Aridibaculum aurantiacum: one gene and its partners. The protein of the gene in region 3 interacts with the protein of the main gene of each other region in a pairwise test. Links are inferred from orthologs where the notes say so. Each region holds a gene or a part of one and is shown on either strand. Other genes may lie near its edges.

Region 1 (3,249 bases), 1.9 Mb from region 3 along the record:
AGTACAAAACCAATGGCTAAAAAGTAGTTGGCTAACTCCTCGAAATTCTCTTCAATTATATTGAAAAGCTTCCGCTGCGTATCCTCTACGCTATTGGAACAGATGAACTGTCCCTTGCTTAAAAGTTCAAATATGTCTGCTGTTTGTGCAGGAATTTTCATTGTAGGTAATCTTCAGGGTTTGTGTAGGTAGGTGTACTAGCTGTACATCTACTACATTGGAATGAGTTGAAGAGCGGTCTGCCGTACAAGTGAGTGACACAACGATGCTGAATAATGATCCACTGCTGGTCAACAAACATGTAATAACGAACTAGCTGCGGCCAGCCTACTCCAGTATCCGCAGCTTTGCATAGTTCAGCATGATCTTTTTTTCGCCATTCAGGTCAAATTTCACCGTGGCTATAGGATTGTGCGCTGCACCTTCCATTTTTACCACTTCGCCAAAACCAAATTTTTGGTGCTCTACCTTTTGACCTGCCTGCAGATTGGTAGTATCGCTTGGTACAAAATCAGCGCTTGGCTTATGCTCTACCACCTTGGCAACTGTTGGCTGCGCAGGTAAATATTGAGGACGTTCTTGTTTCTTAGAAGGCGGCGGACCATATTGTTTTTCTGCTCGTGCAGCCGGGCTGCTGCCATAACCACCACGCATTTTATCAAAAGCCGATGCTGCACCAAAGCCGCTGTTGAAGCCTTGATTGCGGGCACCACCGCCAGCAAAACTGCGGTCAAGATGCTCTTCAGGCATTTCTTCTATAAAACGGCTTGGATCGTTCTGCACCAGTTGACCAAAGCGATAACGCGAATTGCTATAGGTAAGCCACAGGTGCTTCTTTGCACGAGTGATGGCTACGTAAAACAAACGACGCTCTTCCTCCAGCTCTTCACGTGTATTGATGGCCATGGAATTAGGGAAAAGCGTCTCCTCTAAACCGCCAACAAAAACGTTGCTGAACTCAAGGCCCTTAGCCGCGTGTATAGTCATCAGCTTTACCACATCGCTGTCTTCTTTATCATCGTCAGCATCGGTAAGCAATGTGATCTGCTGCAGGTAACGTCCAAGGCTACCAGCGTTTGCAGATACAGTCTCATTCACCACCACGCCCTCTTCGTCTATCTGCGCCAGGTCAATAGAAGTATCCACCCACTCTTTGATTGAGTTGAGCAACTCCTGAATGTTCTCGTAACGAGCAAGTCCTTCAGTCGTTTTATCGTTGAACAGTTCCTTTACCAGGTTGGTATGCTTACCTACCTGTACCGCTACCTCGTAAGCATTTTTATCCTTCAGCAGGCTTTGGAAATACTTAATCATGGTAACGAAGTTGGTCAATGCTTCAAGTGTTCCGGATTTGAAACCAAACTGGCCAGCACGCTCCAGCACTTCGAACATGCTAATGTTGTTTTCATTAGCAGCAATCACCGCTTTTTCTACGGTTGTCTTACCAATTCCACGAACAGGATAATTGATAATACGCTTCAGAGCTTCCTCGTCTTTTTGATTGCTGATGACCCGCAGGTAAGCCAGCATATCCTTGATCTCCTTCCGCTGGTAGAAGCTTACGCCACCATAGATGCGGTACGGGATGCCCATGCGACGCAGGCTTTCTTCATAAGCACGGCTCTGGGCGTTGGTGCGGTAAAGGATAGCAAAATCTTTATTGTAAAAGTGGTTGCGCAGCTTTTGCTCCTGTATAGAATCTGCTACGTACTTGCCTTCATCGTTGTCGGTCATGGTACGTACCAGCTTGATCTTTTCGCCAACGGCGTTTTGTGTCCACAAATCTTTTGGTATCTGCCCCACGTTGTTCTTGATCACCTGGTTGGCTACCTTCAAAATGTTTTGTGTACAGCGATAGTTCTGCTCCAGCTTGATCACCGCCACATCATCATAATCTTTCTGAAACTGTAAGATGTTTTCGATAGTGGCGCCACGGAAGCTATAGATACTTTGTGCGTCATCACCTACTACAGCAATATTTTCATGAACTGCTGCCAGCAGCTTGATTACCTGGTACTGCGCCGGGTTCGTATCCTGGTACTCATCTATCATGATGTACTTGAACTTGTGCTGGTACTTATGCAGCACTTCAGGGAAATCGCGCAAAAGTTCATAGAACTTGAACAGCAGGTCATCAAAATCCATCGCGCCGTTTTTAAAACAACGCGCTGCATAGTTCATGTATATCTGCCCGATCATTGGCCGGTTAGCCCGCTGATCTTCCTGCTGCAGGTAATAATCGTTCTGGTAATCTGCCGCACCAACCAGTGCATTCTTTGCAGCAGAAATGCGGTTGTGCACCACACTTGGTTTGTAGTGCTTATCGTCCAGGTTCAGTTCGTTCACTACCGTCTTTATCACGCTCCTGCTATCATCTGTATCGTAGATGGTGAAGTGATTAGGGTAGCCAATGCGGTGTGCTTCGCCGCGAAGGATGCGGGCAAACACGCTGTGAAATGTTCCTATATATAAGTTCCTCGCCTCGTTATTGCCCAGTATCTTTTGCACCCTTTCCTTCATTTCTGCCGCTGCTTTATTGGTAAAAGTCAGCGCAAGAATATTAAAGGCATCCACCTTGTGGGCACTCATCAGGTGCGCAATGCGGGTGGTCAAAACCTTTGTTTTTCCACTTCCCGCACCAGCTACAATCATCACAGGTCCGTCTTTGTGCAGTACAGCCTGCCGCTGGTTTTCGTTCAAATCATCCAGGTATCTTGCCATCGGGCGAAGGTACGGCGGCAGAGGCTGATTCGGGAAGATGAGGCTGTGGTTTTACCCACATTTAAGGAGCGTTTGGCATTACATGACAATCTTCGCTTTGTAGTCACAGCCAGCTATCTGCATCCATCTAAAGTTGGAGCTTGCGCTTTGGGTAAAAAAGATAAAGCAGCCTTACTACCAGGAGTAAGACTGCTTGTCGTCATCATGAGAAATATTATAAAGAAAATTATAGTCTAAAGCCAACGGAAGCACTCACATAAAACATTTTCTTCCCTAGCTCGCTTTCGCTTGGACGGTTTGGCACCGTTACCAGGTTTTGTGGTGAAACATAGGAGCCGGTAAGTGTGGCATTGAACTTTCCTGCTACAAAAACTACAGGTAGCGAAAGTTCATATGCGAGTACATTGAACTGCTGTACATTTTCCGAAACCAGTGTTTGTCCGCCAATGGGAAGCCCTGCCACCGTTTGCCGCTTCCGGTAAGTTTGCGTAAAATTCTGGGTACCACTGTACAGGTACGCAGAAGGGT
Region 2 (3,092 bases), 160 kb from region 3 along the record:
ATCTCCTATGTAATTAAGCGGCACTAGCCGAATGTTATTTTTCTTCTAACAATAAAAAAGGCAGCTACTAAAGCTGCCAAATTCGATTTCTTACTCCGCCGGATCATTATATATCTCAGCTTGTCTTTCTGTTCCTGGAAGTAAAGGCCTTCCTACTTGCCTGCCTGGCCAGGGCACTGATGCCATGATAAGAATGAACGCAATGAAGAACATCCAGAACATCTTCTTATGTTTTGCCTTATCAGCAATAGCCTTCTTTGAAGCACTACGTCCAACAGTAATAAGTACAATAGCTATTAGCATTCCAAGTATGTGCTCTACAGCCCAAAAACGTGAGATGCTATTTTTCATCACGCCGCCCATGCCTAGTTCCTGTATCTGCTTCAGTCCCCAAGGACCTACAAACCATTGGTACAAGCCCACCAGCAACATTGTATGAGCTGTGATCATCAGGAACAGCCCGATCTTTTTTTGTCCGCGTGAAAAAGGCTCGTTGCGGCGCATGCCTGCAAAAGCATTGATGATAGCTATAACTAACAATAAGATCAATATCCATCTGCCGATGTTGTGTAGGTGCAGTAGTCCCTGGTACATGTGGTTGGTTTTGTTTGATGCAAAAATAGGGGAAGAAGCAAACGGGTGGAGGACAAGTTTCTGGTTCCTCTTTCAGTTGTTACTACAAAGAAGAACTTTGAACCAAACCAACGAACAACCATCAACATCGTTGCGTCGCACACTTGTACCGCAGTGGTACCTGCAACAGCCAAAAACTTATTTCTAACCGCTCACATTTGAAAAGCAATAAAAAAGCCACCATGACGGTAGCTTTTTAAAATTTATTCAATCAGAAGATATCAATCTATAATTCTAGCAATGCTTTTACAGGATCTTTTCCAAACAACAGCAGCTCTGGATTCTCCAGTAATTCCTTCACACGCACTAGGAAGCTTACACTCTCACGACCATCAATGATACGGTGATCGTAGCTTAGCGCCAGGTACATCATTGGTCTTACTACTACCTGTCCATTCTCCACCATAGCACGCTCTTGTATCTTGTGCATACCCAGTATCGCACTCTGCGGAATGTTGATAATAGGTGTTGACATAAGTGAACCAAACACACCACCATTGGTGATAGTGAATGTTCCGCCTTGCATCTCTTCTATGGTCAGTTTATTATCGCGAGCTTTTGTTGCAAGCTGTACCACTGTTTTTTCAATTTCAAACATGCTCAGGCTTTCTGCATTGCGGATCACTGGCACTACCAGTCCTTTAGGTGCAGATACGGCTATAGAGATATCGCAGTAGTCGTGGTAGATAATGCTGTCACCATCAATAGATGCATTAACAGCAGGCCACTCTTGCAATGCGAAACATGCAGCTTTTGTGAAGAAGCTCATGAAGCCAAGATTAGCGCCATGCTTTTCTTTGAACTTGTCTTTGAACTGCGAACGGATTGCCATGATCCTTGTCATGTCTACTTCATTGAAAGTAGTAAGCATGGCAGTGGTGTTTTTAGCCTCCACCAAGCGACGGCTAATGGTCTTGCGCAGGTTGCTCATCTTCTCCTTGCGCTCGTTGCGGCTAAAGAGCTCCTGCCCTGCTGCAGCTTTTTTACCAGGATTGTTCAGCGCTTCCAGTACATCGTTCTTCAAGATCTTCCCTTGTACACCTGAAGCTTGAATAGACTTAGGATCAACTTTTTTATCAGCAATGATTGCTGCTGCAACCGGTGTTGCTTTCACATCATTAGGAACAGATGTAACAGGCGCTTGTGAGGCTGCTGGCTGGGCAGCTTGTGCTTGTTGCTGCGGCTGTGCAGCTGGTGCAGCAGCCGCTGTTGGTACAGCTACATCGCTATCAATGGCTGCTACTACATCACCTATTTTTATGGTATCTCCTTCGTTTGCTTTGGTAGAAAGTTTACCGGCTATCTCTGCATTTAGTTCAAAAGTTGCTTTCTCACTTTCCATTTCAGCAATCACTTCATCACGCTCTACCAGGTCACCATCTTTCTTTATCCATTTCAGTAGGGTAACTTCTGTAATTGATTCGCCAATGGTTGGAACTTTTATTTCTATAACACCTTTACCGGCAGCTACAGCTTGTTGCTGAGGTGCCGGCTCAGCTGCTTGTGGTTGTGCTTCAGCCTGTGGAGCAGTTTCGGCAGCTGCATTGCCTGCAGGTTGTTGTGCAGATTCGTCAATAATGGCCAATACATCACCAATGTTTAGAGTATCTCCTTCGGCAGCTTTGGTTTGAAGGATACCTGCTTTTTCAGCATTTACTTCAAAAGTAGCTTTCTCACTTTCCAGCTCTGCAATCACTTCATCGCGCTCTACATAATCACCATCTTTTTTTGTCCATTTTATTAGTGTCACTTCGTTAATGGACTCTCCTACCGTAGGTACTTTGATCTCAATCATTGTTATAGTTTCTTTATTCTGTTGGTGGTTTGGTTCAGTTGATCAATAGTTGTTTAAGCTGCTTGAATAACTGCGGCTTGTTGGCCAATTATTTAGTTGCCGTACAAGTGTGCGACGCAACGATGCTGCTCAAGGCTCAACTGCTGGTTACATACTGTTGCTTTTTAAATACTGAAAGCTGTATTGATGATCTCAGCCTGCTCCTGTGCGTGCACCTTGCTATAACCGGTAGCAGTAGATGCACTAGGCTGGCGACTGATAACACCATAATTTATTCCTTTCAGGTTCATTTGCAGGTAGCTGGCAGCGCCCATGTTCAGCGGCTCTTCCTGCACCCAGAACCAGGTGGCTTTGTTGTATTTGTTGTAAAGCTGCGTCAGCTGGTTTACAGGCAGCGGGTACAATTGCTCAACACGTATGATGGCTACATCCTTCTTATCTTCTTTCTGTTGCTTTTCAGCCAGGTCGAAATAGATCTTGCCGCTGCAGAACAACACCTTTGTTACCTGCGACGGATCGCCGGCATTTGGATCATCAATTACTTCCTTGAAGCTACCTGATGTGAACTCTTCTACCTTGCTGTAAGTGCCAGCATGACGAAGTGTAGCCTTCGGACTAAATACAACCATTGGCTTGCGGAACGGCCATGCCAACTGACGGCGAA
Region 3 (3,030 bases):
TCGGTTGTGATGTTGATATCAAACATGAGGTAAAATTGCTATTTCACCGGTATTGTAAGAATAGTCTGGTCAAAAGGTATACACAAGAAAACAACTATCAGCTTCCTTAAAAGTGGATGCAAAAAAAGCTGCTCATCAATATGAACAGCCTTATCATTTCATTTGAAATAAAGTTATTTGAATGTAAATCCTAATCCTACTGCTGCGAAGGGGAATATGTCACCGTCTGGATTGATGATGGGAGTCATTCCTACTCTCCAGCTAAAGCCGCCATCTACCGGTTGCTTGCGATACATGAAACTAAAGTGTCCCAACAAAAACCCTTCGTTGTAATCGTTGTAGTTGAGAATGGATGACCTGCGAGAAAGAACTGTTATGCCTGCACCTACCTCGAACATATTAGGCGAGCCGGGTTTGCCAAATAAATAATTGATACCAAGCGGCAAGGTGGCAACCGACCTTGTACGGTAGTTGTAGTTTTGAAAGCCACTAGGAGATGTTGTGATTGTTTCATCATCAACCAAAGTGAAACCCAAACCTGCCCTGTATCCCCAACCAGTTCTTTCGCCGGCGGCGAAGCGACCATCAAGATTGGCTGAAAATAATACTCCCGGGCCACCTACTTCTGTATAAAATTGTTTGTTGCTTGTTTCTAAAGGAGTGGTTTGTTGTGCCGAAGCAGTGGTCTGAATTACCAGCAGTACAATAATGCTGTAGAAAGTATTTTTCATTGTTGTGGTTTTGGTACAGCAAGTATAAAGTTTCAAACGCAACAATTTTCAATAACCTTCTTTGGATCAAAATAAAACTACAATGGTTACCAGAGTTGGTAACCATTGTAGTTTCTAAAACTTTATATTGAAAATGAGCTTTAAATATCTATCGCTTCGCCATAAGCTGCTGCGGTTGCTTCTTTCACAGCTTCACTCATAGTTGGGTGAGGGTGGATAGCATTCAAAATCTCGTGAGCGGTCGTTTCTAACTTACGCGCTACTGATACTTCAGCAATCATTTCAGTAACGTTGTTACCGATCATGTGCGCTCCAAGGAACTCACCATATTTAGCATCGAAGATCACTTTTACAAAACCTTCGGTAGAACCAGATGCACTAGCCTTACCGCTGGCCATGAATGGGAATTTTCCAACTTTGATCTCGTATCCTGCTTCCTTCGCTGCTTTTTCTGTAAAGCCGATGCTTGCAATCTCTGGAGAACAGTAAGTACAACCTGGTACGTTGTTGTAATCAATTCCTTCTGGTTGATGATGGAATTTCTTTTCAAGGAAGCCAATGTATTCAGATACATTAACGCCTTCTTTACCTGCAACGTGAGCCAGTGCTTGTCCCGGAGTACAATCGCCGATAGCATAAAAACCATCAACACTTGTTTTACCATATTTATCAACTATGATCTTACCTTTTTCAGTTTTGATTCCAAGTTGCTCCAGTCCAATATTCTCAATATTTGCAACAACACCTACAGCGCTAAGTACCACATCAGCTTCAAGTGTAACCTCGCCACTCTGTGTTTTTACTTTTGCTTTTACACCATTTCCTGTAGTGTCTAATGACTCAACAGAAGAATTGGTCATGATCTCGATGCCTTTCTTCTTGTATTGCTTTTCCAGTTCTTTCGAAATGTCTTCGTCTTCTACAGGTACAATGCGCGGCATGAATTCAACTATAGTAACCTTAGTGCCCATAGTATTATAGAAGTCAGCAAACTCAACACCTATAGCTCCACTACCTACCACAATCATAGATTTTGGTTGTTGTGGTAGTACCATTGCTTCGCGGTAGCTAATTACTTTTTTACCATCAATAGGCAGGTTAGGTAATTCTCTCCAGCGACCACCGGTTGCTATTACGATATGTTTTCCTTCTACTACTTGTGCTTTTCCATCTGCACCGGTTACTTCTACCTGGCCTTTAGCTTTCAGCTTACCAAAGCCCATTATCACATCAATCTTGTTCTTCTTCATTAAGAATTGAACGCCTTTACTCATTTTATCGGCTACGCCACGGCTGCGTTTGATCACAGCTTCAAAATCGTGCTCAACCCCGGTTGCTTTGATGCCGTAGTTCTGTGCATGCTTCAGGTATTCGTATACCTGTGCACTTTTCAGTAAAGCTTTGGTAGGGATACATCCCCAGTTAAGGCAAACGCCACCCAAGCTTTCTTTTTCGATAATGGCAACTTTAAATCCAAGTTGAGAAGCACGAATTGCAGCAGGATAGCCACCAGGACCACTTCCTAAAACGATAACGTCGTAAGCCATAGTAAATCTTAATTGATGATTAGTTGATTTAAACATCAGGTTAATAGGTCATTAAGCAAACTTGATAAGCAATGTTAGGGCTCAATGAAATCCTGCTAACTTGAAATGAAGTGCGAAAATACTGGTAAACAGCCAAATGGCAAAAGCAACAACAGCTTTCAAAATGGCTGTATTACCATTATTGGCAATGGCCTGTTAGCGCAATCGTTGCCGGTATTTGTAATGTGCAAACTCATTTGCCATGGCTACATCTTATTCACTATTGATGCGGCAGCTACTGTTCCTAGTACATTTGAAAAAATGTGTTGTTTGATGAAGCAGGTGTATCTACTCATCACCTTAGTAGTAATTTTTGTACATGTAAAGGCTCAAGATCCGACGGTAAAAAAAATCCAAAGTGAAGTAACAAGAACGGTAAAGAAGGATGCAACGGATACAACAGAATGGACATGGAAGCGAGGCGGAACAGTAAGTGTGAACATGACTCAAGGCAGCCTTCGCAACTGGGCAGCAGGTGGTGATAATTTTTCGCTGGCCTTAAATAGTTATGTAAACTATTTCCTGTTCTATAAAAAAGGAAAACAATCGTGGGACAATACCGGCGAGTTCAATTTTGGAATGGTGCAAACCACCAGCCTTGGCAGCAGGAAAAACGATGACCGTTTCGATATCTTATCTAAGTATGGTTACAACTTCGATGGTAAGTTTTACCTGACGGGTCTCTTTAATTTTCGTACACAGTTTTTTGATGG

What was found.
Region 1: the proteins of lpdA (region 3) and J4N22_RS00440 interact in binary tests that used the Escherichia coli proteins (3 or more experiments, as listed by UniProt). The link is inferred for Aridibaculum aurantiacum from one-to-one orthologs.
Region 2: the proteins of lpdA (region 3) and odhB interact in binary tests that used the Escherichia coli proteins (3 or more experiments, as listed by UniProt). The link is inferred for Aridibaculum aurantiacum from one-to-one orthologs.

What each region holds. Positions count from the first base shown.
Region 1 is NZ_JAFEWC010000001.1:117,298-120,546, reverse strand. The notes cover bases 25-3,113. They hold J4N22_RS00440 (ATP-dependent helicase), read right to left. Parts: upstream 2,722-3,113; coding sequence 328-2,721; downstream 25-327. Other genes in these bases: J4N22_RS00435 (hypothetical protein), read right to left, coding at 2,948-3,113; J4N22_RS00445 (condensin complex protein MksE), read right to left, coding at 25-161. Also shown: more of J4N22_RS00445, read right to left, coding at 1-24; more of J4N22_RS00435, read right to left, coding at 3,114-3,249. UniProt on the Escherichia coli protein: A helicase with DNA-dependent ATPase activity. Unwinds DNA duplexes with 3'-5' polarity. Translocates on single-stranded DNA with 3'-5' polarity. Initiates unwinding more efficiently from a nicked substrate than double-stranded DNA.
Region 2 is NZ_JAFEWC010000001.1:1,891,007-1,894,098, reverse strand. Bases 145-3,076 are described here. They hold odhB (2-oxoglutarate dehydrogenase complex dihydrolipoyllysine-residue succinyltransferase), read right to left. Parts: upstream 2,429-3,076; coding sequence 860-2,428; downstream 145-859. Other genes in these bases: J4N22_RS07855 (2-oxoglutarate dehydrogenase E1 component), read right to left, coding at 2,593-3,076; J4N22_RS07865 (hypothetical protein), read right to left, coding at 145-594. Outside these bases: more of J4N22_RS07865, read right to left, coding at 91-144; more of J4N22_RS07855, read right to left, coding at 3,077-3,092. UniProt on the Escherichia coli protein: E2 component of the 2-oxoglutarate dehydrogenase (OGDH) complex which catalyzes the second step in the conversion of 2-oxoglutarate to succinyl-CoA and CO(2).
Region 3 is NZ_JAFEWC010000001.1:2,048,346-2,051,375, forward strand. Bases 76-2,945 are described here. They hold lpdA (dihydrolipoyl dehydrogenase), read right to left. Parts: upstream 2,279-2,945; coding sequence 872-2,278; downstream 76-871. Other genes in these bases: J4N22_RS08515 (hypothetical protein), read right to left, coding at 174-731; J4N22_RS08525 (DUF3078 domain-containing protein), read left to right, coding at 2,384-2,945. Also shown: more of J4N22_RS08525, read left to right, coding at 2,946-3,030. UniProt on the Escherichia coli protein: Lipoamide dehydrogenase is a component of the glycine cleavage system as well as of the alpha-ketoacid dehydrogenase complexes.